3 regions of the Lysinibacillus sp. SGAir0095 genome follow, and region 1 is predicted to be linked to each of the others. Evidence: a T-box and tRNA genes for the amino acid it is inferred to sense, from the RefSeq annotation. Region 1 holds a T-box; the other regions hold tRNA genes.
What was found. A T-box is a leader RNA that pairs with one kind of tRNA and senses whether it is charged. The one in region 1 lies ahead of C1N55_RS12970 (valine--tRNA ligase), so its partner is inferred to be a tRNA-Val.
Positions count from the first base shown of each region.

Region 2: it has a tRNA-Val gene. The T-box ahead of C1N55_RS12970 (valine--tRNA ligase) is inferred to sense a tRNA for this amino acid. The anticodon was not compared.
Region 3: it has a tRNA-Val gene. The T-box ahead of C1N55_RS12970 (valine--tRNA ligase) is inferred to sense a tRNA for this amino acid. The anticodon was not compared.

Region 1 covers NZ_CP028083.1:2,628,478-2,638,610, reverse strand. Annotated here, with positions in the region: gene hemC (hydroxymethylbilane synthase) at 1-287, shown strand, start outside; gene C1N55_RS12990 (uroporphyrinogen-III synthase) at 280-1,047, shown strand; gene hemB (porphobilinogen synthase) at 1,034-2,014, shown strand; gene hemL (glutamate-1-semialdehyde 2,1-aminomutase) at 2,017-3,303, shown strand; gene C1N55_RS12975 (hypothetical protein) at 3,524-4,495, shown strand; T-box leader at 4,770-5,021, shown strand; gene C1N55_RS12970 (valine--tRNA ligase) at 5,096-7,747, shown strand; gene C1N55_RS12965 (bifunctional folylpolyglutamate synthase/dihydrofolate synthase) at 8,033-9,322, shown strand; gene C1N55_RS12960 (bifunctional folylpolyglutamate synthase/dihydrofolate synthase) at 9,312-10,133, shown strand, end outside.
Region 2 covers NZ_CP028083.1:2,955,054-2,965,186, reverse strand. Annotated here, with positions in the region: tRNA gene C1N55_RS14730 (tRNA-Ala) at 1-73, shown strand, start outside; tRNA gene C1N55_RS14725 (tRNA-Met) at 93-166, shown strand; tRNA gene C1N55_RS14720 (tRNA-Ile) at 174-250, shown strand; tRNA gene C1N55_RS14715 (tRNA-Ser) at 269-361, shown strand; tRNA gene C1N55_RS14710 (tRNA-Met) at 387-461, shown strand; tRNA gene C1N55_RS14705 (tRNA-Asp) at 465-540, shown strand; tRNA gene C1N55_RS14700 (tRNA-Phe) at 548-623, shown strand; tRNA gene C1N55_RS14695 (tRNA-Gly) at 630-703, shown strand; tRNA gene C1N55_RS14690 (tRNA-Ile) at 708-784, shown strand; tRNA gene C1N55_RS14685 (tRNA-Asn) at 794-868, shown strand; tRNA gene C1N55_RS14680 (tRNA-Ser) at 872-962, shown strand; tRNA gene C1N55_RS14675 (tRNA-Glu) at 972-1,043, shown strand; rRNA gene rrf (5S ribosomal RNA) at 1,155-1,270, shown strand; tRNA gene C1N55_RS14665 (tRNA-Val) at 1,281-1,356, shown strand; tRNA gene C1N55_RS14660 (tRNA-Thr) at 1,363-1,438, shown strand; tRNA gene C1N55_RS14655 (tRNA-Lys) at 1,446-1,520, shown strand; tRNA gene C1N55_RS14650 (tRNA-Leu) at 1,540-1,624, shown strand; tRNA gene C1N55_RS14645 (tRNA-Gly) at 1,665-1,739, shown strand; tRNA gene C1N55_RS14640 (tRNA-Leu) at 1,745-1,830, shown strand; tRNA gene C1N55_RS14635 (tRNA-Pro) at 1,862-1,938, shown strand; tRNA gene C1N55_RS14630 (tRNA-Ala) at 1,966-2,041, shown strand; tRNA gene C1N55_RS14625 (tRNA-Met) at 2,061-2,134, shown strand; tRNA gene C1N55_RS14620 (tRNA-Ile) at 2,142-2,218, shown strand; tRNA gene C1N55_RS14615 (tRNA-Ser) at 2,237-2,329, shown strand; tRNA gene C1N55_RS14610 (tRNA-Met) at 2,355-2,429, shown strand; tRNA gene C1N55_RS14605 (tRNA-Asp) at 2,433-2,508, shown strand; tRNA gene C1N55_RS14600 (tRNA-Phe) at 2,516-2,591, shown strand; tRNA gene C1N55_RS14595 (tRNA-Gly) at 2,598-2,671, shown strand; tRNA gene C1N55_RS14590 (tRNA-Ile) at 2,676-2,752, shown strand; tRNA gene C1N55_RS14585 (tRNA-Asn) at 2,762-2,836, shown strand; tRNA gene C1N55_RS14580 (tRNA-Ser) at 2,840-2,930, shown strand; tRNA gene C1N55_RS14575 (tRNA-Glu) at 2,941-3,012, shown strand; gene C1N55_RS14570 (ISL3 family transposase) at 3,280-4,488, shown strand; gene C1N55_RS14565 (TraR/DksA C4-type zinc finger protein) at 4,966-5,487, shown strand; gene C1N55_RS14560 (dipeptidase) at 5,570-6,511, shown strand; gene C1N55_RS14555 (isochorismate synthase) at 6,783-8,168, shown strand; gene menD (2-succinyl-5-enolpyruvyl-6-hydroxy-3-cyclohexene-1-carboxylic-acid synthase) at 8,161-9,876, shown strand; gene menH (2-succinyl-6-hydroxy-2,4-cyclohexadiene-1-carboxylate synthase) at 9,873-10,133, shown strand, end outside.
Region 3 covers NZ_CP028083.1:262,860-272,992, forward strand. Annotated here, with positions in the region: rRNA gene C1N55_RS01230 (16S ribosomal RNA) at 310-1,864, shown strand; rRNA gene C1N55_RS01235 (23S ribosomal RNA) at 2,178-5,097, shown strand; rRNA gene rrf (5S ribosomal RNA) at 5,162-5,277, shown strand; tRNA gene C1N55_RS01245 (tRNA-Val) at 5,288-5,363, shown strand; tRNA gene C1N55_RS01250 (tRNA-Thr) at 5,369-5,441, shown strand; tRNA gene C1N55_RS01255 (tRNA-Tyr) at 5,451-5,534, shown strand; tRNA gene C1N55_RS01260 (tRNA-Lys) at 5,542-5,616, shown strand; tRNA gene C1N55_RS01265 (tRNA-Gly) at 5,655-5,729, shown strand; tRNA gene C1N55_RS01270 (tRNA-Leu) at 5,735-5,823, shown strand; tRNA gene C1N55_RS01275 (tRNA-Arg) at 5,834-5,910, shown strand; tRNA gene C1N55_RS01280 (tRNA-Pro) at 5,917-5,993, shown strand; tRNA gene C1N55_RS01285 (tRNA-Ala) at 6,020-6,095, shown strand; tRNA gene C1N55_RS01290 (tRNA-Met) at 6,118-6,194, shown strand; tRNA gene C1N55_RS01295 (tRNA-Ser) at 6,204-6,296, shown strand; tRNA gene C1N55_RS01300 (tRNA-Asp) at 6,319-6,394, shown strand; tRNA gene C1N55_RS01305 (tRNA-Phe) at 6,414-6,489, shown strand; tRNA gene C1N55_RS01310 (tRNA-Gly) at 6,496-6,569, shown strand; tRNA gene C1N55_RS01315 (tRNA-Ile) at 6,574-6,650, shown strand; tRNA gene C1N55_RS01320 (tRNA-Asn) at 6,659-6,733, shown strand; tRNA gene C1N55_RS01325 (tRNA-Glu) at 6,735-6,806, shown strand; gene C1N55_RS01330 (spore germination protein) at 7,005-8,540, shown strand; gene C1N55_RS01335 (GerAB/ArcD/ProY family transporter) at 8,543-9,631, shown strand; gene C1N55_RS01340 (Ger(x)C family spore germination protein) at 9,628-10,133, shown strand, end outside.

The DNA.
Region 1 (10,133 bases):
TAGCAAAAATAACGGATCCAATCACTTGGAATGAAGCTCATACAGAACGAGCATTTTTAGCTGCAATGGATGGTGGCTGCCAAGTACCGATTGCAGGGTATGCAACAACTGAAGGAGACTCAATCACTTTCACAGGATTAGTAGCAGCCCCTGATTCATCTGTGATTTTTAAAGAAACATTAACAGGAACAAATCCAGAGGAACTAGGTAAAGAAGTAGCAAAAATTATAACAGAGCAAGGGGCCTATGATTTAATTCAAAAAGTAAAGGCTGAGCTAGATGCTTAATCCACTTAGTGGGAAAACAGTTGTTGTCACAGGCTCTTCTAAAACAACGACTGTCCTTTTTGAAATCGAAGCATTAGGCGCGGAAGCTTATTCCTATCCACTTATCGAAACGGCTGAAATAATTGAACAAGATGATCAGGTGAAATTAGAGCAAGCGAAAAATTTTGATTGGTTAATCTTTACGAGTCAAAATGCTGTTGAAGCCTTTTGCACAAAAATCAAGCGTCATCAGTTGAATACTTCCCACTTTAATGGGAAAATTGCCGCAGTGGGTTCTAAGACAGCTGAATTACTGAAGAGCTATCATTTCGATGTAAGCTTTACTCCAACTGTTTTCAGTGCCGATGTATTTGTAAATGAGTTTCCGAAAATAGCGGGGAATAATCCAAGCTGTATGTTCTTAAGAGGAAGTAAAGCTAAAGACACATTACGAGTTGGGCTACCGTTCGAACTAGTTGAATGGACTGTATATGAAACACAAGATAATTTATCTGCGATTGAGCCGTTCATTCAGTTAGTTAAATCTAGAAACCAACCTATTATTATTTTTGCAAGTCCATCTGCTGTGGATGTCTTTGCATTGCATATTGCTCCTGTTATTGGATGGGGAAAAGCTAAATATGCAAGTATTGGTCATATTACAGCAGCGAGAATTGAGTATTATGGAGCTCAAGTTACATATAAGCCTGCTGACTATACAATGTTGGCAGTTATAGAGGAAATTCGAATGAGAGAGGAAAATAGACATGACAGAACTTAATTTCAGAAGACATCGCCGTCTTCGTTCATCACAAGCTATGCGATCAATGATTAAAGAAACTTATTTGCACAAAGAAGACTTAATCTATCCGATTTTTGTAATGGAAGGCGAAAACATTAAAAATCCAGTAAGTTCTATGCCTGGTGTTTTCCAATTTTCTTTAGATACTTTAAATGCTGAAGTAGATGAAGTAGTAGAGTTAGGAATTCCTGCAGTGATTGTATTCGGTTTGCCGGCTGAAAAGGATGCAGTTGGTACTGGTGCTTTCCATGACCATGGAATCGTTCAAGAAGCTACTCGTCAAATTAAAGAGCGTCATCCAGAGTTAATCGTGATTGCAGATACATGTCTATGTGAATTCACGGATCATGGCCACTGTGGAGTTGTAGAAGGAGAGAAAATCTTAAATGATGCTTCTCTTGATGTATTAGGTCGAACTGCCGTTTCTCAAGCTAAAGCAGGTGCAGATATTATTGCACCATCTAACATGATGGATGGTTTCGTTTCAGCAATTCGAGTTGCATTAGATGAAGCTGGTTTTGAAGATGTTCCGATTATGTCTTATGCTGTAAAATATGCTTCTGCTTACTACGGTCCATTCCGTGAAGCAGCAGATGGTGCCCCTCAATTTGGTGATCGTAAAACGTATCAAATGGACCCAGCTAATCGATTAGAAGCATTCCGTGAAGCGGAGTCTGATATTGAAGAAGGTGCAGATTTCTTAATTATCAAGCCGGCATTATCATACTTAGATATCATTCGAGATGTTCGAAATAACTACACATTACCAATCGTTGCTTATAACGTATCTGGAGAGTATGCTATGATCAAAGCGGCTGCACAAAATGGTTGGATCGAAGAAAAACCAGTTGTAATGGAAACTTTACTAGGTATGAAGCGAGCTGGAGCCGACATGATTCTAACTTATCATGCAAAAGATGTTGCTCGCTGGTTGGAGGGTAAATAATTATGTCATATGAAAAATCTATTCAAGCTTTCTCAGAAGCTGTAAATCTAATGCCTGGTGGGGTAAACAGTCCAGTTCGTGCATTTAAATCTGTTAATACCGACCCAATCTTCATGGAATCAGGTAAGGGAGCCATTATTAAAGATATCGATGGCAATGAATACATTGACTACGTACTAAGCTGGGGACCTCTTATTTTGGGTCACTCACATCCGGAAGTGGTAGCAGCAATTCAAGAACAAGTTCAAAAAGGGGCGTCATTTGGTGCACCAACTCTTTTGGAAACTAAATTAGCTCAAATCGTAATTGACCGTGTACCTTCAGTTGAAATGGTTCGTTTTGTTTCATCAGGAACAGAAGCTACAATGGCAGCATTACGTCTAGCACGCGGGTATACAGGAAGAGACATCATTTTAAAATTTGAAGGTTCTTACCATGGTCATGGTGATTCATTATTAATCAAGGCCGGTTCAGGTGTTGCTACTCTTGGTTTACCAGACAGCCCTGGGGTACCAGCTGATATTGCCAAAAACACATTGACTGTTGCTTATAATGATTTAGAAGCCGTACAAGTTGTATTTGAAAAATTTGGTCAGCAAATTGCCGGAGTAATTGTTGAACCAGTTGCAGGGAACATGGGTGTTGTTCCTCCAAAACCAGGCTTTTTAGAAGGATTACGTAAAGTAACAGAAGAAAACGGTGCACTTCTTATTTTTGACGAAGTAATGACTGGCTTCCGTGTAGATTACAATTGTGCTCAAGGCTACTTTGGCGTAAACCCTGATTTAACATGCTTAGGTAAAGTAGTAGGAGGCGGCCTTCCAGTAGGCGCATTCGCAGGGAAACGTGAGATTATGGAACATATTGCTCCAGCTGGTTCAGTTTATCAAGCAGGGACATTATCGGGTAATCCACTAGCTATGACAGCAGGTATTGAAACATTATCGCGTTTAACTCCTGAATCCTATGAGCATTTCAAAAAGCTTGGAGATCAATTAGAGGCTGGTATTCGTGAAGCTGCAACGAAATACAATATTCCACATACAGTTAACCGTGCTGGATCAATGATTGGTTTATTCTTAACAAACGAAGAAGTGGTAGACTTTGAATCTGCAAAAACATCCGATTTAGCCATGTTTGCTGAATACTTTAAGTTAATGGCTGAAGAAGGAATCTATCTACCACCTTCACAATTTGAAGGATTATTTATCTCGACAGCACATACTGAAGAGCATATTGCCAAAACAGTTCAAGCATTCCACAATGTATTCGCTAAACTAGCAAAATAAACTATTTACTAGTAGAACACCTTTTCTAAAATGGAAAGGTGTTTTTTTTGCAATCTACATCGAATTTCTTATCTAAAATGAATATGTATTTCTAAGGCTTTCTCGATTGGTCTGTAATGGCGTTTCAAATAACTAAAATGCTTCTTAAAAGTGATATTTCATGTGTACATAAGCATACTTATAATCTTCTAGCATATGGTAGTTACGGGAGGGATGCCAGATGCAAAAAATTAATTGGGATATGATGACACAATTTGTTTTTCCAGAACAGTTAGGTGTCGTAGAAGAAGTGGTTTCTGTAGATGTTAAACCAATTTGGCAGCAAATTGAAACTGAAGACTCTTTACGGTTAGTGGGTATCTATCATATTGCTGCGATAGCTCGTTTTAATCCAAATGAGCTACCAGAAACTAGCGATGGTACATTAATTGAAGAGCTTGAGTTTGAAGGGAATAATGGATACTTCGAGTATGCATTGCCCTTAGAGGTAGACCTGCCTCGTGATAAGGTTGCTTCTGATAGCTCGCCATTAGTAAGTATTAATGATGTTTCCCATTTTGTTTATGATGGCTCGAACTGCACGTTTAAATGGGATGTGGATTGTCAATTTGACGAGACGGTCGAAGGTGCGTTATTTCAATTTGAAGAGCAGTCCCCTGTAGAATTTCAACAAATTCCATTACCTGAAAAGCCGGTATTTCAAGAGACTCTACCTGTTTCTGAAGAAACTCCAAAAGTACCAGTTAATGAGCAGCCTGAACGACCTTTAATCGATGTTGCACCTTCATTTGAAGATTTTCTGCCAAAAGAAGAATCACCCTATACGGAAGAAATACAATTTGGCGGAACGGATGGCATTTTTCCAGAACAATCGATCATTCCTGAAGGACAACCACCGGAGGAAACAACTGAAGTAAATTTCAGTAACACTGATGAAGCCGAGGATTCATTGGGTATAGCTGATGACAGCCCGAGCTTGAAGGCTATACCAAGTGTTGATGTGAGTGATGGCACAATGATAGACGATAATGTTGAAATTAAAATGGAAGAACCAACTGCAGAAAAAATTGAAATAGAAAAAGTAGTGGAGGCTAAAAATCAATACTTCCCTACAGATGCGGATGATTTTTATAATGAGCTTACTGAATCCTACACACTATTGAATGTTTCAAATAAAAGCTACCGCGAGTAATGAGCTAGTTACTCCTATGCTATCTCGTTATAAATAGCAGATGAAACGCAATTTGAATGCATCAAAAATATTTAATCAAGCTGAAAAAATGTAGCCTCTGTAGTAGCAATAGCTCAATATCTTTTCTTTAAATTTTTTCTTCCTTTGATTAAAAATGTTGTCACTTGAAAACTGTTGGTGGTATATTATACTTTAAGAACAGTTATACTTTGTTTATGAAATGTCTCTCTGATAATATAAGAGCCAAGACGAAGCAAAGTACAAGTGAATAAGGATAGATGCGTTGAAGAGGAAGAGTAAAATGTTCTTGCTTGCTATAGAGAGGAAACGGTAGCTGAAAAGTTTCTGCTAGCAACATTTGAAGGTAGCCTTGGAGCAGCTTTTGTGAAATAGCAGTAGCAAAAGGCCGGGTAAAACCCGTTAGCTAATTGAGAGCCGAGATTTTGGTGGAAATTCGTAGATGTATGATGACACTAACTCGGAACTAAAGGTGGTACCGCGAATTCAAAACTCCTTCGTCCTTTTACTAGGGCGATAGGAGTTTTTTTATTTTTATTCTATTTCGCTACTTGCCAAACAACTATATAAGGAGGAGTCAATATGACAGAACAACAAAACCTATCTATGCCAACAAAATATGATCCGCAAAGTATTGAAACTGGACGCTATGAGTGGTGGCTACAGGGGAAATTTTTCGAAGCACAGCCTGAAAGCGGGAAGCAACCATATTCCATCGTAATTCCGCCTCCAAACGTTACAGGTAAATTACACTTAGGCCACGCATGGGATACAACATTACAAGATATTTTAATTCGTATGAAACGTATGCAGGGGTATGATGCTCTTTGGTTGCCAGGTATGGACCATGCGGGAATTGCGACACAAGCAAAAGTAGAGGAAAAATTACGTGCAGACGGAATTTCAAGATACGATCTTGGACGAGAAAAATTCCTTGAAAAAACTTGGGAATGGAAGGGTGAATATGCTAGCCATATCCGTGCACAATGGGCAAAGCTAGGTTTAGCATTAGACTATTCCCGTGAACGCTTTACTTTAGATGAAGGCTTATCTGATGCGGTCAAAGAAGTATTCGTAAAGTTATATGAAAAAGATTTAATTTACCGTGGTGAACGCATTATCAACTGGGACCCAGCAGCCAAAACCGCGTTATCAGACATCGAGGTTATCCATAAAGAAGTAGAGGGTGCTTTCTACCATATGGAGTATCCATTAGCAGATGGTTCAGGGAAATTACGTGTTGCCACAACCCGCCCAGAAACGATGCTTGGGGACTCTGGCGTTGCCGTACACCCGGAAGACGAACGTTACAAACATTTAATCGGGAAAACAGTAATTCTTCCAATCGTTGGTCGTGAAATTCCAATCGTTGCAGATACTTATGTTGACATGGAATTCGGAACTGGGGTTGTTAAAATGACGCCTGCTCATGATCCTAACGACTTTGAGGTTGGTAACCGCCATAACTTGGAACGTATTCTTGTTATGAATGAAGATGGAACTATGAATGATCTTGCTGGGAAATATGCTGGTATGGATCGCTTTGAATGCCGTAAACAAATTGTCGCAGACATGCAAGAAGCAGGCGTTTTAGTTGAAATTGAACCACATGTTCACCAAGTTGGTCATTCAGAACGATCAGGTGCTGTAGTTGAACCTTACCTTTCAGCACAATGGTTTGTTAAGATGGGTCCTCTTGCCGAAGAAGCACTAGCCATGCAAACACAAGAAGACGAAAAAGTAAATTTTGTACCAAATCGTTTTGAAAACACGTATAACCGTTGGATGGAAAATATCCATGACTGGTGTATTTCTCGTCAATTATGGTGGGGTCACCAAATTCCTGCTTGGTATCATAACGAAACTGGTGAAATCTATGTAGGAAAAGATGCACCTAGTGACGCAAGCAACTGGACACAAGATGAAGATGTATTAGATACTTGGTTTTCTTCAGCTTTATGGCCGTTTTCAACAATGGGCTGGCCAGATCTTGAGAATGAAGAATTTAAACGTTATTATCCAACAAGCACATTAGTAACTGGTTACGATATTATCTTCTTCTGGGTATCTCGCATGATTTTCCAAGGAAAAGAATTTACTGGCGAACGTCCATTTAAAGATGTATTAATTCACGGTTTAGTTCGTGACGGTGAAGGACGCAAAATGAGCAAATCCCTTGGTAATGGTGTTGACCCTATGGATGTAATTGACCAATTTGGTGCAGATGCACTTCGTTACTTCTTAGCAACAGGTTCATCACCTGGTCAAGATTTACGTTACACTACTGAAAAAGTAGAGTCCGTGTGGAACTTTGCCAATAAAATCTGGAATGCTTCACGTTTTGCCCTTATGAATATGGAAGGATTGAAATTTGAAGAAATCGATTTAACTAGTGATTTAAATGTTGCAGATAAATGGATTCTAACTCGTTTGAATGAAACAATTGAGCGTGTAACAGCTTTATCAGATAAATATGAGTTCGGTGAAGTTGGCCGTGAACTTTATAACTTTATCTGGGATGACTTCTGTTCTTGGTATATTGAAATGGCGAAACTTCCTTTATACAGTGAAGATGAAATTGCTAAGAAAACAACTCGCTCTGTATTGGCATATGTTTTAGATAACACAATGCGATTACTTCACCCAATGATGCCATTCATTACTGAAGAAATCTGGCAACACCTTCCTCATGAAGGGGACTCGATTACCGTTGCGGCATGGCCAACTGTCAAAGAAGAATTCAACTTTACACAAGATGCAGAAAGCATGAAGCTTTTAACAGAGATCATCCGCTCTGTACGTAATATCCGTGCGGAAGTAAATACGCCGATGAGTAAGAAGGTGCCGTTAACAATTTCGGCGAACGATGAAGCAATTGCCAGCATTTTAGAAACTAACAAAGCCTACATCGAAAAATTTTGTAACCCAGAAAACCTCACGATCGGTGTAGCGATGGAAGCACCTGCTCAATCGATGACAGCGGTTGTAACAGGGGCAGAAATTTACTTACCACTTGCAGGTTTAATTAATCTAGAAGAAGAAATTTCTCGTTTGGAAAAAGAACTTGAAAAGTGGGCAAAAGAAGTAAAGCTTGTGAATGGTAAACTTTCAAACGAAAAATTTGTTTCGAAAGCACCTGAAAGTTTAGTTGCTAAAGAACGTGAAAAACTAGCGGAGTATCAAGAGAAACACGAAGCAGTTGAAAAACGCTTAGCAGAACTGAACAATATGTAATCCACTTAATTGATGTCCTAGGTTCTTGTGCAACAGACTGTAGACCTGCTCGAAATTGCGAGTAGGTTCTACAGTCTTTTTTCTTTTGAGGATAGATAAATCAATACTAGAAAGTTGCTAAACACTAAATTACGATTTTTCTTGGTAGATCTACTTAGATTTAGTTCAAGTTTTCATGGAGGCTTTGTAAAATAATAAATCCATTCTAGTTTTGTTATTTTACAAATGCTAGAGAGTATGCGAAAGTTTTATTATATAAATTATAAATGCTTAGGAGAAATAGACATGTTTCATTCGATTGATGAATGTACCGAATTTATTTTTAACTTAAGGGCAAGTACATATAAAGGCGAGCCACTTGAAGCAGTACGAAAAATATTATTGGAATTGGACAACCCTCATGAAAAAGTCAAATTTATTCATTTTGCTGGTTCAAATGGGAAGGGTTCCACGTTGAATGCCACGCGTGAAATTCTAATGCAGCATGGTCTGCGTGTTGGGGCCTTTATCTCTCCTCATTTAGAGCGGGTCAATGAACGAATAACAATTAATCACCAACAGATCACAGATGCACATTTTTTAAGCTGTGCTAACAGGGTAGATGACGTCATTCAAAATCAATTGGATGGACAATATCCAAGCTTTTTTGAAATTATGACAGTGATTGCGTGCTTATATTTTGCGAATGCGAATATCGATATCGCCTTAATGGAAACGGGAATTGGTGGACGAATCGACTCTACGAATGTTATTACACCTGCTGTTTCAGTGATTACAACAATATCGCTGGAACATATAGAGATTTTAGGAGACACGATTGAAAAAATAGCTATCGAAAAAGCAGGAATCATAAAAAAAGAAAAACCAGTAGTGGTGGGAGTTAAACAATTAGAAGCAAAGAAAGTAATTTATCAAAAAGCAACTGAATGTCAATCAGAGTGCTACTTCTTAAATGAAGAGATTGAGATAGAAAGTTTAAAGAAAGGATCCCCTCAGTATTTCAATTTCTCTTTTGGGAATTATCAAATGAAAGAAATTCCCTTAGCAATGCAAGGAGAACATCAAATCAACAATGCTGCACTTGCTATTGCAGCTTCATTATTATTTGATATGTCCATACAAGAAGCGACTATCAAAAAAGCATTACAAAAGGCAAAGTGGGAAGGGCGTTTTGAGAATGTGAGTGAACGGATTATACTGGATGGTGCCCATAATTCGGAAGGGACGATTAGCTTAATTCATACTTTGAAGGAAGTATATCCAACTAAAAAATATAAATTTATTTATGCTGCGCTCCAAGATAAAGACCATGAGCTAAGTATACAATTGATGGATGAAGTTGCAGCTTCGATGAGCTTTACTCAAATTAATTTGCCAAGAGCGACGAAAGCAGATGTACTAGCATCCAAATCAAAGCATCCCACTATACATATCAATGACAATTGGCAGCAGTTGATCGAAAATGAAATGAAATCCTTGCAGTCAGATGAATTATTAATCATCACAGGCTCTTTATATTTCATTGCAGAAGTGCGCAAAAAACTAGTAGAAAAGGTAGATAAGTATGATTCCTAGATTAGATGATTATAAGAAAAAGTGGGCAGTTGAAAGTGATGTATCGATAAAACCAGGTCTGGGTGCCATGAAGGAAGCACTTCAATTGTTACAGAACCCTGAAAAAAATTGTTCTTTCGTGCATGTTGCCGGGACAAATGGAAAGGGTTCAACAATTGCATTTCTAGAACAATTAGCGAGAAAGCACGGTTTAATTGTAGGGAAATTTATGTCTCCATGTATAGTCGATGTCCATGATCAGCTACAAATTAATAGGAACCCAATCTCGGAACAAGAAATGGATGGGCTTTTTATACAGCTAAAAGAAGCGGGTCTAAGCGGAAAATTAACGGATTTCGAGTTATTAACTTGTGCTGCTTTTCTTTATTTTTCTCAGCAAGAGGTTGATCTAGTGTTATTGGAAACTGGCATGGGGGGGCGTGAGGACAGTACAAATGTGATTACCCCGGTTGTTTCCGTCATCACAAGTATTGCTCTGGAGCATACAAAATTTCTGGGCCCAACAATTCAGAGTATTGCCAAGCACAAAGCAGGAATTATTAAACAGGATATCCCCGTCGTTGTGGGGAGATTACCGATAGATGCATACACTGTAATTGAAAATGAAGTCTATGACAAACAAGCAGATTTAATTTCACTTGGAAATCAATTTGAAGTCTCAATTGAAAATACATATGATCTGTATACAAACGATGAAAAAGGGTTGGTAATAAATAACTTATCTCGAATATTACCGGGAAGTCACCAAGCTGATAATATGGCTATAGCAATCACTGCATTTTTTGAAATAGCCGAGTACTTTAAACTAGAA
Region 2 (10,133 bases), 330 kb from region 1:
GCCTTAGCTCAGCTGGGAGAGCGCCTGCCTTGCACGCAGGAGGTCAGCGGTTCGATCCCGCTAGGCTCCACCAAAACACTTAAATATATCCCGGCGGCGTAGCTCAGCTGGCTAGAGCGTACGGTTCATACCCGTGAGGTCGGGGGTTCGATCCCCTCTGCCGCCATCTTGAAGGACCTTTAGCTCAGTTGGTTAGAGCAGACGGCTCATAACCGTCCGGTCGCAGGTTCGAGTCCTGCAAGGTCCACCATAGGAGATATAAATATACGGAGGCATACCCAAGTCTGGCTGAAGGGATCGGTCTTGAAAACCGACAGGCGGGTTAAACCGCGCGTGGGTTCAAATCCTACTGCCTCCGCCATTTTTAAAAATTAGAATAATATTATCGCGGGGTGGAGCAGTGGTAGCTCGTCGGGCTCATAACCCGAAGGTCGCAGGTTCAAATCCTGTCCCCGCAACCAAATGGTCCCGTGGTGTAGCGGTTAACATGCCTGCCTGTCACGCAGGAGATCGCCGGTTCGATCCCGGTCGGGACCGCCATTATTATGGGTCGGTAGCTCAGTTGGTAGAGCATTAGATTGAAGCTCTAAGTGTCGGCGGTTCGATTCCGTCCCGACCCACCATATAATGCGGGTGTAGTTTAATGGTAAAACCTCAGCCTTCCAAGCTGATGTCGTGAGTTCGATTCTCATCACCCGCTCCAATAGGGGCCTATAGCTCAGCTGGTTAGAGCGCACGCCTGATAAGCGTGAGGTCGATGGTTCGAGTCCATTTAGGCCCACCATAAAAATTTTCCGAAGTAGCTCAGTGGTAGAGCAATCGGCTGTTAACCGATCGGTCGTAGGTTCGAGTCCTACCTTCGGAGCCATATGGGGAAGTACTCAAGTGGCTGAAGAGGCGCCCCTGCTAAGGGTGTAGGTCGGGCAACCGGCGCGAGGGTTCAAATCCCTCCTTCTCCGCCATATATGTTTGGCCCGTTGGTCAAGTGGTTAAGACACCGCCCTTTCACGGCGGTAACACGGGTTCGAATCCCGTACGGGTCATAAAAAATATATTTTTTTATGAAAAAAGACTTGATATAATATATAAATATGTTATTATAAATCTTGTCTTAAATAAAAGAGTTTTACTATTTGAAGTAAAAACATTTATAGTCTAGTGATGATGGCAAAGAGGTCACACCCGTTCCCATACCGAACACGGAAGTTAAGCTCTTTAGCGCCGATGGTAGTTGGGGGATTCCCCCTGTGAGAGTAGGACGTCGCTAGGCATATTACCCAGGAGGATTAGCTCAGCTGGGAGAGCACCTGCCTTACAAGCAGGGGGTCGGCGGTTCGAGCCCGTCATCCTCCACCATATAATGCCGGTGTAGCTCAGTTGGTAGAGCAACTGACTTGTAATCAGTAGGTCGAGGGTTCGACTCCTTTCGCCGGCACCATTTTTTAGAGCCATTAGCTCAGTGGTAGAGCATCTGACTTTTAATCAGAGGGTCGAAGGTTCAAGTCCTTCATGGCTCACCAGTTCTATTGTTACTTAAATGCGGGTGTGGCGGAATTGGCAGACGCACTAGACTTAGGATCTAGCGCCGCAAGGCGTGGGGGTTCGACTCCCTTCACCCGCACCATTTAAGTTTAAAGATTGCCAGAATAATTTATTTTGCACATGCGGAAGTAGTTCAGTGGTAGAACACCACCTTGCCAAGGTGGGGGTCGCGAGTTCGAACCTCGTCTTCCGCTCCAATTGTGCCGGGGTGGCGGAACTGGCAGACGCACAGGACTTAAAATCCTGCGGTAGGTGACTACCGTACCGGTTCGATTCCGGTCCTCGGCATCTTTTAATCAGCCCGTATTTCTAAACGAAACGGGAAGTAGCTCAGCTTGGTAGAGCACTTGGTTTGGGACCAAGGGGTCGCAGGTTCGAATCCTGTCTTCCCGACCATGTAACTCTATAGTGAAATTTTATTATGGGGCCTTAGCTCAGCTGGGAGAGCGCCTGCCTTGCACGCAGGAGGTCAGCGGTTCGATCCCGCTAGGCTCCACCAAAACACTTAAATATATCCTGGCGGCGTAGCTCAGCTGGCTAGAGCGTACGGTTCATACCCGTGAGGTCGGGGGTTCGATCCCCTCTGCCGCCATCTTGAAGGACCTTTAGCTCAGTTGGTTAGAGCAGACGGCTCATAACCGTCCGGTCGCAGGTTCGAGTCCTGCAAGGTCCACCATAGGAGATATAAATATACGGAGGCATACCCAAGTCTGGCTGAAGGGATCGGTCTTGAAAACCGACAGGCGGGTTAAACCGCGCGTGGGTTCAAATCCTACTGCCTCCGCCATTTTTAAAAATTAGAATAATATTATCGCGGGGTGGAGCAGTGGTAGCTCGTCGGGCTCATAACCCGAAGGTCGCAGGTTCAAATCCTGTCCCCGCAACCAAATGGTCCCGTGGTGTAGCGGTTAACATGCCTGCCTGTCACGCAGGAGATCGCCGGTTCGATCCCGGTCGGGACCGCCATTATTATGGGTCGGTAGCTCAGTTGGTAGAGCATTAGATTGAAGCTCTAAGTGTCGGCGGTTCGATTCCGTCCCGACCCACCATATAATGCGGGTGTAGTTTAATGGTAAAACCTCAGCCTTCCAAGCTGATGTCGTGAGTTCGATTCTCATCACCCGCTCCAATAGGGGCCTATAGCTCAGCTGGTTAGAGCGCACGCCTGATAAGCGTGAGGTCGATGGTTCGAGTCCATTTAGGCCCACCATAAAAATTTTCCGAAGTAGCTCAGTGGTAGAGCAATCGGCTGTTAACCGATCGGTCGTAGGTTCGAGTCCTACCTTCGGAGCCATATGGGGAAGTACTCAAGTGGCTGAAGAGGCGCCCCTGCTAAGGGTGTAGGTCGGGCAACCGGCGCGAGGGTTCAAATCCCTCCTTCTCCGCCATATATTTTTTGGCCCGTTGGTCAAGTGGTTAAGACACCGCCCTTTCACGGCGGTAACACGGGTTCGAATCCCGTACGGGTCATAATTAATAACAAAAAAGTCCTAAAGGTTTGTTATCAAATCTTTAGGACTTTTTTGTATAGATTTTTATATAATTGTTTCCTGATAGAAGTTACGTTACAAAACATTCGGAAAATGAATTTATTACTTTTGGGAATATCTTTTAATTTCGGTTCTATAATATTTGTTGGGGTTTTACTACAATTTGAAATAAAAAAAAGCACGTAATCACCGATTTCGATATACTTGAATTGTCGAGAAACAAGCAATGAAAGGTGATACGTGCATTATGAATTTTAACAGAAATATCCCAGGATTAAAAGGTGTAACTGTTCATAAGATTGAAGAGATCGGGGAGCGTATCGCTCTTTACGTTTCAATTCCGAAGAAAGAACATCAGTGTCCAGACTGTAATAAAATGACCTCTAAAATACATGATTATCGAATTCAAAAAATTAAACATTTAAAATGGTTTGAACGATTAACCATCCTTTTCTATAAACGTCGACGTTATGTATGTGAGTGCGGAAAACGCTTCTCGGAAAAATCTCCTTTCGTGGATAAGTATCAACGTTACTCAAAAGAATGGAATCAAGTTGTTGGAATCCGTTCAGTAAAGGCAAAGACATTTAAAGAAGCAGCAGAAGTCCTTGGAACATCCAGTTCGACGGTAATTCGTCGCTTTAAAAAGGTGGTAAAAGAGCAGCTAAATGAAGGGGTCCATTTACCAAAATGTATTGCGATTGATGAATATAAAGGAGATACAGATGCGGGGACCTATCAACTAATCATTGCCAACGCTGAAACGCACGAACCAATTGATATTTTACCGAATCGTAGAAAAGAAACGATTAAGGATTATCTAATGACATATGGATCAGATGTAGAAGTCGTCGTAATGGATATGAATCCAAGCTTTAAAGCAGCTGTTAAAAAAGCCTTAAATCGTCCTATCATTATTGCCGATCGATTCCATTATTGTCGTTATATTTATTGGGCTCTAGACGAGGTGCGTCGTAAAGTGCAGAAGGATTGGCATCCATACGATCGAAAAAAGTGCAAAAAAATGCGTCATGTCTTATATAAACGCTTTGATAAGTTAACGGAAAAGAATCGATGGTATTTAAATCGCTACACGGGAATGTCAAAGGAATTAAAGCAAGCATATGAACTAAAAGAAGCCTATTGTAAATGGTTTGATTGGGCAAAAACGACGAATGATATTGCAGAAGTGAAGAATAGATTAGAAGCTTATTACCGTAAGGTAGAAGAAGCAAATATCCCAGCATTTATAAAAGCCATTCAAACCTTTAAGAATTGGCAAGTAGAGATCTTAAATAGTTTTAGTTTTGGCTATTCAAATGGTTTTTTAGAAGGAATTAATAATAAATCGAAGGTAATGAAACGTAATGCTTATGGTTTTAGGAGCTTTAAGCATTTTAAAGCAAAGATTTTATTGAATGATTTATATAAAGAATTCGGTGTTCATTTAGGTTAATAGGGTGACGTGCAAAAACACATCACCCCAACATTTGACATAGAACCTTAATTTCTAATGTTTCGAGTTGTCCAATAGAAGCAATCGCATGGACAACTATATAAGAAATAATCAAGAGTTGTTCAATAGATACGGTCTCATAGACAAATAATAAAGAACTTAAAAAAGGCCCCATAGAAACACTAGAAAAGACAAAGAACGAAACAAATGAAAACGTATCTCCACCAGGATTTCTAGCAGTGAGAAATGTAGTGCTCAACAAGAGACGCAACATCTTATTGAATGAACACAATGTAAGCACATAAAAATCAAATAATACCATTCAATAACGACAGCAATTCGAGAAACCAATTACCTTTAATTTTAATAATTATCTTGTTGCAAATCATATGTGTTTTTACACGTTGTACAAATTTTACTATGTTTAAAAAGTTAAATAAAGGAAACCTTAATTATAGGAAAAAGGAGGACAACAACATGAAACAATCCGAGATGCAACAATTAAAAAATACATTGTTAGAAGAACTGAAGGATTTAAAAGAAGGTCTGGAAACGCATGATGATATTGAACGCACGGAGTTATCAAATTATGATAATCATCCAGGAGATGTTGCTTCAGACTTAACGATACAACTAACGGAATATGCCATGGATGATTTTAAACAAGAAAGTATAGATAAAATAGAAGCTGCTTTGGAAGCTATGAATAATGGAACTTATGGTGAATGTAAAGTATGTCATAAGGAAATTTCCTTTGAACGTCTTGAAGCAGTTCCAACAACCTTGACTTGTGTAGAACATAGTCAAGAAAAAGTCGATATGGAAACACGACCGATTGAAGAGGAAATCATGAATGAGCTTTCACATAAAGCATTAAAAGCGGTCGATTTTGAAAATGGTTCTGGAGAGTTTCCATCATCTGATAGTCCACAGGATGTACCACAAGAGGTTATCCATCAAAATAATCAAGAATCAACCATTCGAGATCAATTTCAATAAAGATAAAGTTTTCAATGAGAAATATGGAATTTATCTCACCATTTCCTATACAATATAGTTATATTGAATTGGTGGGGGATACATGAATATTATCGATTTGCATTGTGATGTATTGGAGAAATTATCGCGACTCGAAAATGCGAATTTCCGAAATGATGCTAGATTAAGTGCAAGCTTAGAGAAATTAAAAGCAGGAAATGTTAAGGTGCAAGTTTTTGCAATCTTTGTTCATTCTGATCTTCCTGACAATGAAAAATTCTTAGCAGCAGTTCGACAAATTGAAGCTTTTCATACAAAAGTTTTAAGCGAGCCTGAAATGGTGCATATAACTGAGTGGGCGCAATTAGATCAGCTTGAGGATGGGCAAATTGGAGCAATTTTAAGTTTAGAGGGTTGCGATTGTATTGGTGAAGATCTATTAAAACTTGAGCAGATTTTAAATTCAGGAGTGAAATTAGTTGGTTTAACATGGAATCATGAAAATGGTGTTGCCTATGGCGCTTCAGAAGATCCTTCAAAGGGTTTAAAACCTTTAGCTAAAGAGGTAGTTCAGTTGCTAAATAAACGCAATATCATAATTGACGTGTCTCATCTAAATGAGCAAGGTTTTTTTGAATTACTTCCATTAGCGAAAAACCTTATTGCTAGTCATAGTAATGCAAGAGCCATTTGTGACCATCCGAGAAACTTAACAGATGTCCAAATAAAAGAATTAATAAAACATGGTGGGAGAATGCATGTCGTATTTTATCCACCGTTTATCGAAAATGAAAAAGAAAAGACATCCATCGAGAACTTAGTGAAGCATGTCGAACTTATTGCATCTCTAGTTGGAGTACAACATATTGGATTTGGATCTGATTTTGATGGAATGGATTTTTCAGTGGATAAGTTATCGAATGCAAAAGAGTATGAAAACTTAATTAAAGCCTTATTGAAAACCTTCACCTATGAAGAGGTTTCCATAATGGCAAATAGAGGTTTCAATAAATATGCAAACAAACTAAACTTAGCGCGAGAGTAATTTCTCTCGCTTTTTTGGTTGGAAAAATTATTCAAGCCTTACAGATAAAAATCAATGAGGAAACAATATCAATATTGTATATGTAAAAAAAGTGATATGATAGAATAGATAACGTAAATTCGAAAACAATACACATGAGCGTTTTGGAGTAAAAGCAGAAATTGTGATAACTCTGATTTTAAGTGGAAATAATGATGTTTTCACAAATAATATGGCTTTAAGATAAGCCAAAGTTCTAGGCAAGAAACTGCCTTTGATGGAGGGAAATTCGATGCATCAGAAGTGGTTGCATACCACTGAAGTAGAAGTGGAAACAGTTAATTCAAGATTATCCTTCTATATTGAAACAATAGAAGTAAGCAGATTATCAGCCTTGGCATTTTTTGCAGCTGGCGAATCGCAATATAAGGGACAGCGCTTTTTTTGGCAAAATCGTGAGAAAACATTCACATTAGTCGGTCTTGGCCATGCATTTATAATCGAAAATAATAAAGGCAAGGACCGTTTCGATTTAGTAGAAAAACAGTGGAAAGAATTAACAAAAAATATTGTGAAAGAAGAAAAAGAACCTCAACCAATTCTATTTGGCGGGTTTACCTTTGACCCGAAGAATGGCAAAAAAGGAGAGTGGGACGGCTTTCCACAAAGCTTTTTTTCGGTAGCTACATATCAACTAGTGATACGTAATGATAAGGCTTATATCAGTATTCATTTAATTACGGATAAAGAAAATAGTCTAGAGGATTTCGAGCAGCTTCGAAAAGAACGGGATCAGCTCATTCATGCTGCACAAGTAAAAGAATTAAAAACATATAGTAAACCATTAATGACAAATTATCGTGAGCCATATAAAGAGGAATATCTCCAAACAATTTCAACGGTAACAAGTTTGATCCAGGCTAAGAGGGCAGAAAAAGTTGTCATAGCAAGGTCATTAGAGCTAGAATTTCAGGATACTCTATCCTCACCACAAGTCTTATCACATGTAGTGAATGAGCAACCAGAAAGCTATTTATTTGGTTTAGAGCATGAAGATCTTCTTTTCTTTGGGGCATCTCCTGAACGATTAGTAAAAGTGGAAAATGGGCAAGCCTTCTCGTCATGTGTAGCCGGTTCCATTAAACGAGGGAAAACAGCAGAAGAAGATAAGCAACTTGGAGAAAGTTTATTAAATGATGCAAAAAATCTAGGAGAGCATCAATATGTTGTCGAAATGATAGCAAATACTTTTGAAAAAAACTGTATGCAATATACAGTACCAAAAAAACCAAAGCTCTTAAAAATTAGAGATATCCAACATTTATATACACCTGTTGAAGGAAAACTGTCATCAGACGCAACGATCCTACAGCTTGTAAAATATCTTCATCCAACACCGGCTTTGGGAGGAGTTCCTCGTCAAGAAGCAATGACCGTTATTCGTGAAAACGAAACCATGAACCGAGGATTGTATGCTGCACCACTTGGTTGGATTGATGCAGAAGGAAATGGTGAATTTGCAGTAGCAATTCGCTCTGCTGCATTAAAAGACAATAAAGCCTATTTATATGCTGGAGGCGGAATCGTTGCTGATTCTGAGCCGAATTCAGAGTATGAAGAGACATTAGTCAAGTTCCGTCCGATGTTACGTGCTTTAGGAGGACAGTTACATGAATGAACGTGAAATAATAACGAACTACGTATATAAAATAGTTGCCTCACTTATGCAAAATGGCGTAGAGGATGTTGTGATTAGCCCAGGTTCTAGATCGACACCGCTTGCCTATGCATTTGCGTCAACAAAGAATTTATCGATCTATAGACAAGTAGATGAGCGGTCAGCAGCTTATTTTGCTCTTGGTATAGCTAAAGCAAAAGCAAAACCTGTTGTTCTTCTCTGTACTTCGGGTACTGCGGCTGCAAATTATTATCCTGCCATTGTCGAGGCGAAGTATGCGCGTGTACCTTTAATCGTCATTACTGCGGACCGGCCTCATGAATTACGTGAGGTAGGTGCCCCTCAGGCAATCAATCAAATCTCACTGTACGGTGAACGAGTAAAATGGAGTGCTGAATTTCCGATTCCCGATGATGCGAAAATGACATTGCCCTATGTCGAGCGTCATGTAGCACGAGGTGTGAATATAGCAAATACGGCCCCATTTGGACCCGTACATTTTAATGTTCCTTTTCGTGAGCCTTTACTCATTGATTTTCAAGAGGAACTGCCAGAACAAACTTTTCAACAAAGCTTTGTAGGAAATGTAGCTCCTTCAGAACAAGCAAAAGATGTAATGACAACGATTGTTAATCAAACTAATAGAGGGTTTATTATTGTAGGGGAACTTGCACTTGGTACTGACTTACAGCATATGTGGACGTTTATTCGGAAATTAAAGTGGCCAGTCTTAGTTGAAAGCCTATCGAATTTAAGAACAAATGTACCAGAGGATTGTGAGCAGTATATCATTTCTACATATGATGCACTATTAAAAAATACGGCATTTAAACAGCAGGTTCTTGCTGATACAGTTATTCGCTTTGGAGCACAGCCTGTTTCGAAATTTTTAACTAACTTTTTAACAGAAACACTGCCAACTAATTATATTGTGATTGACGAAGATCCAATGTTCCGGGATTCAGCAGCTGTTTCAACTCATTTTATCCATGCAGCCATCGGAGAGTGGATTTGTGAGATGAATCTCGATAATACAATGTGCAGCGATGAATACTTGTTGCAATGGCGTAAAGGTGAGGAGCTTGCCATTAAACATATTAGTTCCCATCCACAACTTGAAAAAGATGAGGGAGCAGTAGTTCGTTACCTAATCGAAAATTTACCAAACGAAAGTGATCTTTTTGTAAGTAGTAGTATGCCGATTCGTGACATCGATACTTTTTTATTGCCAACTCACAAGGACATACAGGTTTTTGCTAACCGAGGTGCGAATGGGATTGATGGTGTAATGTCTACTGCAATTGGCTTTAGCCAGGCTAGAAAAAATCGGGAGATGTATTTACTGATTGGAGATCTGGCCTTTCTACATGATGTCAATGCACTAATTACGACTCGTTATCAGCAATGCAAACTTAATATTATTGTATTCAATAACGATGGCGGTGGGATTTTCTCTTATCTAGCACAATCTACCGTTAAAGAATACTATGAGGACCTTTTTGGCACGCCAACTGCATTGCGTTTTGCGGATGTTGCCAAAATGTATGACATAGAATATGTTCAGATTAAAGATTTTACTGAGGTTGAGAAATTATTAGAACCACAAAACAATCCATTGCGCTTGATTGAAATTTTTACGGATCGTCAGGAAAACGTTACTAGTCACCGAAAGCTTTGGCAACGTATTCATGAGGAGTTGGAGCAATGATTCTTCAAGCTCGAGGGATAAATGTAAATGTTCGAATCTGGAATGACCATTTAGAGCAAACTATCGTGATGCTTCATGGATTTACAGGAAGTGTAGCAACCTGGTGTAATGTAGCAATACCCATAAAGAATCATCGTATTGTTGCAATTGACTTAATGGGACATGGTCAAACTGATTCACCGCAGGATATTGCACCGTATACAATGGAAGAGCAAATTCTGCAATTGGATGAAATCTTTCAGCAGCTAAATCTTCAT
Region 3 (10,133 bases), 1.8 Mb from region 1:
CGCTACGGTGACGTGAAGGAAATCTTAATTAATATCAAAAAAAGTAATTGACTTTGATTGGATAAGTTGTTACTATATAAAAGTTGTCTCAAATAACCGTTGAAAATAATTTGAAAAAAGTTGTTGACAAAAATGGTGAGATTTGATAAATTATAAAAGTCGCTGTTGAAAAATAGCGAAAGATATGAACCTTGAAAACTGAACAACAAAACGTTAATGAACATAGTTTCTTCTATTAATTTAGGGAAACGAAATTTTGGACATCAAAATTGATGCCAGCAAGAAATTTGAGCTAATCAAATTTTCTCTTTTATGGAGAGTTTGATCCTGGCTCAGGACGAACGCTGGCGGCGTGCCTAATACATGCAAGTCGAGCGGACTTGATGGGAGCTTGCTCTTTGTCAAGTTAGCGGCGGACGGGTGAGTAACACGTGGGCAACCTGCCCTATAGTTGGGGATAACTCCGGGAAACCGGGGCTAATACCGAATAATACATTTCATCTCCTGTTGAAATGTTGAAAGATGGTTTACGCTATCGCTATAGGATGGGCCCGCGGCGCATTAGCTAGTTGGTGAGGTAACGGCTCACCAAGGCGACGATGCGTAGCCGACCTGAGAGGGTGATCGGCCACACTGGGACTGAGACACGGCCCAGACTCCTACGGGAGGCAGCAGTAGGGAATCTTCCACAATGGGCGAAAGCCTGATGGAGCAACGCCGCGTGAGTGAAGAAGGTTTTCGGATCGTAAAACTCTGTTGTAAGGGAAGAACAAGTACAGTAGTAACTGGCTGTACCTTGACGGTACCTTATTAGAAAGCCACGGCTAACTACGTGCCAGCAGCCGCGGTAATACGTAGGTGGCAAGCGTTGTCCGGAATTATTGGGCGTAAAGCGCGCGCAGGTGGTCCTTTAAGTCTGATGTGAAAGCCCACGGCTCAACCGTGGAGGGTCATTGGAAACTGGGGGACTTGAGTGCAGAAGAGGAAAGTGGAATTCCAAGTGTAGCGGTGAAATGCGTAGAGATTTGGAGGAACACCAGTGGCGAAGGCGACTTTCTGGTCTGTAACTGACACTGAGGCGCGAAAGCGTGGGGAGCAAACAGGATTAGATACCCTGGTAGTCCACGCCGTAAACGATGAGTGCTAAGTGTTAGGGGGTTTCCGCCCCTTAGTGCTGCAGCTAACGCATTAAGCACTCCGCCTGGGGAGTACGGTCGCAAGACTGAAACTCAAAGGAATTGACGGGGGCCCGCACAAGCGGTGGAGCATGTGGTTTAATTCGAAGCAACGCGAAGAACCTTACCAGGTCTTGACATCCCATTGACCGCTATGGAGACATAGCTTTCCCTTCGGGGACAGTGGTGACAGGTGGTGCATGGTTGTCGTCAGCTCGTGTCGTGAGATGTTGGGTTAAGTCCCGCAACGAGCGCAACCCTTGTTCTTAGTTGCCATCATTTAGTTGGGCACTCTAAGGAGACTGCCGGTGACAAACCGGAGGAAGGTGGGGATGACGTCAAATCATCATGCCCCTTATGACCTGGGCTACACACGTGCTACAATGGACGGTACAAACGGTTGCCAACCCGCGAGGGGGAGCTAATCCGATAAAACCGTTCTCAGTTCGGATTGTAGGCTGCAACTCGCCTACATGAAGCCGGAATCGCTAGTAATCGCGGATCAGCATGCCGCGGTGAATACGTTCCCGGGCCTTGTACACACCGCCCGTCACACCACGAGAGTTTGTAACACCCGAAGCCGGTGGGGTAACCCTTTTGGGAGCCAGCCGTCGAAGGTGGGACAGATGATTGGGGTGAAGTCGTAACAAGGTAGCCGTATCGGAAGGTGCGGCTGGATCACCTCCTTTCTAAGGATATTTAACGGAATGGTTGACCTTTTGGTCAAACCAACATTAACGTTTTGTGTTCAGTTTTGAAGGTTCAGCAATGAATTTTCAAATTGTGCTCCTGCCGCGAAGAAAAGCTAGGAAGTAATTCAAAGCTTTCGTCGCAAATCTGCACGGAGTATTTCACTGATGTTTAGTCGCGATGTGATTGAAGTCAGCTGATTTGTTCTTTGAAAACTGGATAAAACGACATTGAAAGCAACAAAATTCAAGTAATTGATTGTGTAGTTCTTAAGTCTTTTCTTTTTTAGAAAAGCAGTAACTGATCTTTATAGGTTAAGTTATTAAGGGCGCACGGTGGATGCCTTGGCACTAGGAGCCGAAGAAGGACGGCACTAACACCGATATGCTTCGGGGAGCTGTAAGTAAGCTTTGATCCGGAGATTTCCGAATGGGGGAACCCACTGTTCGTAATGGAACAGTATCTTGACGTGAATACATAGCGTCTTGAAGGCAGACCCAGGGAACTGAAACATCTAAGTACCTGGAGGAAGAGAAAGAAATTATTCGATTCCCTGAGTAGCGGCGAGCGAAACGGGAAGAGCCCAAACCAAGAGGCTTGCCTCTTGGGGTTGTAGGACACTCTATACGGAGTTACAAAGGAATGAATTAGGCGAAGCGATCTGGAAAGGTCTGCCATAGCGGGTAAAAGCCCCGTAGTCGAAAGTTCATTCTCTCTTGAGTGTATCCTGAGTACGGCGGAACACGTGAAATTCCGTCGGAATCCGGGAGGACCATCTCCCAAGGCTAAATACTACCTAGTGACCGATAGTGAACCAGTACCGTGAGGGAAAGGTGAAAAGCACCCCGGAAGGGGAGTGAAATAGAACCTGAAACCGTGTGCCTACAAGTAGTTAGAGCCCGTTAATGGGTGATAGCGTGCCTTTTGTAGAATGAACCGGCGAGTTACGATTACGTGCAAGGTTAAGCTGAGAAGGCGGAGCCGTAGCGAAAGCGAGTCTGAATAGGGCGAATTAGTACGTGGTCGTAGACCCGAAACCAGGTGATCTACCCATGTCCAGGGTGAAGGTGAGGTAACACTCACTGGAGGCCCGAACCCACGCACGTTGAAAAGTGCGGGGATGAGGTGTGGGTAGCGGAGAAATTCCAATCGAACTTGGAGATAGCTGGTTCTCTCCGAAATAGCTTTAGGGCTAGCCTCGTGATAGAGAATACTGGAGGTAGAGCACTGTTTGGACTAGGGGGGCATCTCGCTTTACCGAATTCAGACAAACTCCGAATGCCAGATATTTATACACGGGAGTCAGACTGCGAGTGATAAGATCCGTAGTCAAAAGGGAAACAGCCCAGACCACCAGCTAAGGTCCCAAAGTAATCGTTAAGTGGAAAAGGATGTGGCGTTGCTTAGACAACCAGGATGTTGGCTTAGAAGCAGCCATCATTTAAAGAGTGCGTAATAGCTCACTGGTCGAGTGACGCTGCGCCGAAAATGTATCGGGGCTAAACGATTCACCGAAGCTGTGGATGGACATCTAAGATGTCCGTGGTAGGAGAGCGTTCTAAGTGCGTTGAAGTCAGACCGGAAGGACTGGTGGAGCGCTTAGAAGTGAGAATGCCGGTATGAGTAGCGAAAGATGGGTGAGAATCCCATCCACCGTATGACTAAGGTTTCCTGAGGAAGGCTCGTCCGCTCAGGGTTAGTCGGGACCTAAGTCGAGGCCGATAGGCGTAGACGATGGACAACAGGTTGATATTCCTGTACCACCTCCCCGCCGTTTGAGTAATGGGGGGACGCAGTAGGATAAGATAAGCGTACCGTTGGTTGAGTACGCCCAAGCAGTAAGGCGTGGAAGTAGGCAAATCCGCTTCCTGTAACGTTGAGCTGTGATGGGGAGCGAGTTTCTCGCGAAGTATCTGATTTCACGCTGCCAAGAAAAGCCTCTAGCGAGGCGGGAGGTGCCCGTACCGCAAACCGACACAGGTAGTCGAGGAGAGAATCCTAAGGTGTGCGAGAGAACTCTCGTTAAGGAACTCGGCAAAATGACCCCGTAACTTCGGGAGAAGGGGTGCTCTCAGCAATGAGAGCCGCAGTGAATAGGCCCAGGCGACTGTTTAGCAAAAACACAGGTCTCTGCAAAACCGTAAGGTGACGTATAGGGGCTGACGCCTGCCCGGTGCTGGAAGGTTAAGAGGAGGGGTTAGCGCAAGCGAAGCTCTGAATTGAAGCCCCAGTAAACGGCGGCCGTAACTATAACGGTCCTAAGGTAGCGAAATTCCTTGTCGGGTAAGTTCCGACCCGCACGAAAGGCGTAACGATCTGGGCACTGTCTCAACGAGAGACTCGGTGAAATTATAGTACCTGTGAAGATGCAGGTTACCCGCGACAGGACGGAAAGACCCCGTGGAGCTTTACTGTAGCCTGATATTGAATTTTGGTACAACTTGTACAGGATAGGTAGGAGCCAGAGAACTCGGAGCGCCAGCTTCGAGGGAGGCGTCGGTGGGATACTACCCTGGTTGTATTGAAATTCTAACCCATACCCGTAAGCCGGGTAGGAGACAGTGTCAGGTGGACAGTTTGACTGGGGCGGTCGCCTCCTAAAAGGTAACGGAGGCGCCCAAAGGTTCCCTCAGAATGGTTGGAAATCATTCGTAGAGTGTAAAGGCACAAGGGAGCTTGACTGCGAGACCTACAAGTCGAGCAGGGTCGAAAGACGGGCTTAGTGATCCGGTGGTTCCGCATGGAAGGGCCATCGCTCAACGGATAAAAGCTACCCCGGGGATAACAGGCTTATCTCCCCCAAGAGTCCACATCGACGGGGAGGTTTGGCACCTCGATGTCGGCTCATCGCATCCTGGGGCTGTAGTCGGTCCCAAGGGTTGGGCTGTTCGCCCATTAAAGCGGTACGCGAGCTGGGTTCAGAACGTCGTGAGACAGTTCGGTCCCTATCCGTCGTGGGCGTAGGAAATTTGAGAGGAGCTGTCCTTAGTACGAGAGGACCGGGATGGACACACCGCTGGTGTACCAGTTGTCTTGCCAAAGGCATCGCTGGGTAGCTATGTGTGGACGGGATAAGTGCTGAAAGCATCTAAGCATGAAGCCCCCTCAAGATGAGATTTCCCATTACGCAAGTAAGTAAGATCCCTCAAAGACGATGAGGTAGATAGGTTCGAGGTGGAAGTGTGGTGACACATGGAGCTGACGAATACTAATCGATCGAGGACTTAACCAAATCTTGAATGCAATCAATGTCTTTATCCAGTTTTGAGAGAACAAAGTTCTTTCAACTAAATAAGTCTAGTGATGATGGCAAAGAGGTCACACCCGTTCCCATACCGAACACGGAAGTTAAGCTCTTTAGCGCCGATGATAGTTGGGGGCTTCCCCCTGTGAGAGTAGGACGTCGCTAGACTTATTACCCAGGAGGATTAGCTCAGCTGGGAGAGCACCTGCCTTACAAGCAGGGGGTCGGCGGTTCGAGCCCGTCATCCTCCACCATATATGCCGGTGTAGCTCAGTTGGTAGAGCAACTGACTTGTAATCAGTAGGTCGAGGGTTCGACTCCTTTCGCCGGCATCCTTTTTTGGAGGGGTAGCGAAGTGGCTAAACGCGGCGGACTGTAAATCCGCTCCTTCGGGTTCGGCGGTTCGAATCCGTCCCCCTCCACCATTTGTAAGAGCCATTAGCTCAGTGGTAGAGCATCTGACTTTTAATCAGAGGGTCGAAGGTTCAAGTCCTTCATGGCTCACCAGTTTTATAAAATTTGTGCCAGTATTAATTTCAGTACATGCGGAAGTAGTTCAGTGGTAGAACACCACCTTGCCAAGGTGGGGGTCGCGAGTTCGAACCTCGTCTTCCGCTCCAAATGTGCCGGGGTGGCGGAACTGGCAGACGCACAGGACTTAAAATCCTGCGGTAGGTGACTACCGTACCGGTTCGATTCCGGTCCTCGGCACCATTCATAATATGCGCCCGTAGCTCAATTGGATAGAGCGTCTGACTACGGATCAGAAGGTTGTGGGTTCGACTCCTGCCGGGCGCGCCAATATTTCGAGAAGTAGCTCAGCTTGGTAGAGCACTTGGTTTGGGACCAAGGGGTCGCAGGTTCGAATCCTGTCTTCTCGACCATGTAACTATAAAGTGAAATTTTATTTGGGGCCTTAGCTCAGCTGGGAGAGCGCCTGCCTTGCACGCAGGAGGTCAGCGGTTCGATCCCGCTAGGCTCCACCAATAAAAAAACATATATTATAATGGCGGCGTAGCTCAGCTGGCTAGAGCGTACGGTTCATACCCGTGAGGTCGGGGGTTCGATCCCCTCTGCCGCCACCATAAAATTTCGGAGGCATACCCAAGTCTGGCTGAAGGGATCGGTCTTGAAAACCGACAGGCGGGTTACACCGCGCGTGGGTTCGAATCCTACTGCCTCCGCCATTTTTCTCAAATCATACATAAAGGTCCCGTGGTGTAGCGGTTAACATGCCTGCCTGTCACGCAGGAGATCGCCGGTTCGATCCCGGTCGGGACCGCCATTTTTAATCTCAATAATATGGGTCGGTAGCTCAGTTGGTAGAGCATTAGATTGAAGCTCTAAGTGTCGGCGGTTCGATTCCGTCCCGACCCACCATATAATGCGGGTGTAGTTTAATGGTAAAACCTCAGCCTTCCAAGCTGATGTCGTGAGTTCGATTCTCATCACCCGCTCCAATTGGGGCCTATAGCTCAGCTGGTTAGAGCGCACGCCTGATAAGCGTGAGGTCGATGGTTCGAGTCCATTTAGGCCCACCAAAAATTTTTCCGAAGTAGCTCAGTGGTAGAGCAATCGGCTGTTAACCGATCGGTCGTAGGTTCGAGTCCTACCTTCGGAGCCACGGCCCGTTGGTCAAGTGGTTAAGACACCGCCCTTTCACGGCGGTAACACGGGTTCGAATCCCGTACGGGTCATATTGAGAAATGCCCTAAAGTTAGCCAATAACTTTAGGGCATTTTTTATTTCAATCATACAATATTTTAAAAACCATTAGAAAATTTCTTCTAATGGTTTTTCTTTATATTTATTCTGGCGTATGGATAATCTGAACATTTTATACATAAATAACACTCTCTTGTGCAAAATAAGGAAAAAGCATGGAGTTGCTAAAATTGAATTTTTTTAAGAAATTAATGAAATCAGATAGTGAGCAGGAAAATCAATTTCCTGAACAAACATCGGAAAATGAAATATTAATTAAGAAAAAACATATAGACAGAAGTTTAGCAAACAATTTAAATACAATTAAATCTCTCTATTCTATACCATTGAATTCTGATATTAAAATTCGCCAATTCACTTATGGAGAAATGCAGATAAAGGCGATGGTTGTCTATATAAGTACTATAACAGACGCTCAAAAAATTGATGAATCTATTATCCAGCCTTTGTTAACGAGTCAGTCTTCAAAAGGAGTGGATAATATTATTACCGCCGAGACAATATCAACCGTTAAAGTGATCGAAGATACGGTAAAAGGTATTAATGGTGGAAATACTGTATTGTTTGTAGATGGTGAAGAATGTGCCTATATCATTTCTACTAGCAAGTTTGAGGGGAGAAGTGTTGAAAAGGCAGGGAATGAGGTTGTTATTAAGGGGTCAAAGGATGCTTTTAATGAAATGGCAACCTCAAATATTTCGTTACTTCGAAAGAGAATCAAAAATGAAAGTTTAATTGTTGAATCAACCATTGTATCAAAACGTTCAAATAATGAAGTTTATCTGCTCTATGTTAAGGACTTAGCAAACGAAGATATTATAAACGACGTCCGACAAAGAATAAGTTCAATAGATGTAGATGCAATTCAAAATGCCGCCGTCTTAGAACAATATATTGAGGAAAGACAAAAATCTATATTACCCACAGTTTTATACACAGAAAGACCTGATCGTACAGCCTCGTTCTTAGAAAACGGATTTATCGTACTAATTATGGATAATTCACCTGAAGCATTAATCGTACCGGCAACATTCTGGTCATTTTTCCATAACGCTGAGGATCATTACCTTCGATTTATTTTTGGGAATTTTATAAGAGCCCTGCGTTTGCTTGCTTTATTTATAACACTATTTATTTCTGCAATTTATATATCGATAACTAATTATCATGTAGAGATGGTGCCAGCCGATTTATTGCTTGCAATTTCCGCGACTCGAGAAATTGTACCGTTTCCTGCTATTGTGGAGATTTTACTAATGGAAATTGCCTTTGAATTAATAAGAGAAGCAGGGCTACGTGTACCAAGCCCGATAGGACCTACAATTGGGATAGTAGGAGCATTAATTTTAGGACAAGCTGCCGTTCAAGCGAATATTGTTAGCCCTCTCGTTGTAATTATTGTGGCCCTAGGGGGATTAAGTTCCTTTGCAATTGGGGATATTAGTATGAACTTTTCGATGCGATTATTAAGATTCCTCTTCATATTCTCAGCTGCATTATTTGGTTTTTATGGGATGACAGCATTATTTACTATAGGCATTGTCTACATGGTATCAATGAAATCTTTTGGAGTGCCTTATCTAGCTCCCATGACGCCGACCTATATTTCATCCAAAGATACTGTTTTTAGAAGAATGCTTAAAAATGAGATCTTTAGACCAGGTTACTTGAAACCAAAAGATATAGAAAAAAAATCAGGAGAATAAGGATGTACAAATCAGAAGGAAAAATAGGGACCAAGGAGTTATTTTCCATTATCATTCTTGTGATAGGGACCAAATTAACAGATAATACGCCATTGCTCTTTTTTGATGATTTGAGTAATGGCGCTTGGATGGCAATTATATTCATCTTTCTTTTTTCACTTTTTCCTATCTATTTTTTAACAAGGGTTATGACATTCTATCCGAAAAAAAATTTAATTGAAGTAACAAATCATTTGTTTGGGAAGTATATCGGTCAGTTTGTTTTATTTGGTTTATGGCTTTTGTTGACTAATTCCATTATTTCAACATCAGCGGTTTACACGGATATTATTGGAACCATGTATTTTACGAAAACACCTACAATGATTATTTATTTCTTATTGATGGGAGTAGCTGTATATATAGGAAAAAAAGGATTAGAGAATATCGGGTCAGCATCATGGATGACGATCATCAGTATTAAAATCTCCCTACTTGTTGTGTTAATTCTTGCCTATTATAAGGGAGAGACTGCCTTTCTCTTTCCTCTGTTTGGAGAAGGGCAAGTAAAGATCATAAAGGAGAGCGCGTTAAATTCTTCAATTTATGCTGAATTTTTGTTCATGGCTTTAATTGCGACCAATGTTAAAAATATATCAAGTTTTAAAAAGGGAATATGGTTAGGGTTAGTGATTGTTACAGTTGAAGTTACATTAGCTTTTATAGCTTATGTATTGCTATTTGATTACAATGGTGTGAATTTGTTGAATTACCCGTTTCATGAAACAATTCGCTTGATTGAACTAGGCTTCATTACGAATGTGGAATCCTTGTTTTTCCCTTTTTGGCTAATTGCTACGTTTCTTCGATTTTCTTTTTTGCTCTATATAAGCGCTTTATTATTCGGAGGGATTTTTAAAATCAAGCAATTTGAGTATATCATCCCGACCTTAGGTACTATAATTGTATTTTTAGGATTAATTCCAGAGACACCTGTTTTTAACTTTACCTCTAATCGAGAAGTATTTTTAAATATTTCCACCCCCATTTTCATGGTAATGCCTTTTCTGTTATGGGTATCCGCAAAAATAAAAGGGGATTATAAAAAATGATAAAAAATGTACTGTATCATTTGCCATTTCTAATTTTCCTTTTGCCTTTGCTGAGTGGATGTTGGGACCAAACAAACATTGATAAAAGAGCGTATGTTGTGGCGATTGGTTTAGATAAAACGGAAGAAGAGCATCAATATAAAATTACTTATTTAATATCGAATCCTGAATTGTCAAAACAACAAGCTGGTACAAATGAGCCCGGAAAAGAAATTATTACATTCAATACAAATGATTTAATGACAGCTAAGAAAATGGCTAATACTGTAATAGCTAAGGAGATTTCATATAATTTAGTGACAGTTCTAGTTGTTTCGGAAGATTTAGCGAAGGATAATTTTTTCTTAAGACTCATATATGATTCCATAAAAGCTAGAGACATATCTCGAGATACGACTTTGATTGTATCTAAAGAGAATGCTAGTGAATTTTTGAGTAATAATGACCCTAAATTAGAAACTAGAATTCATAAATACTTTGAGCTAATTATGGAATCGGGAAG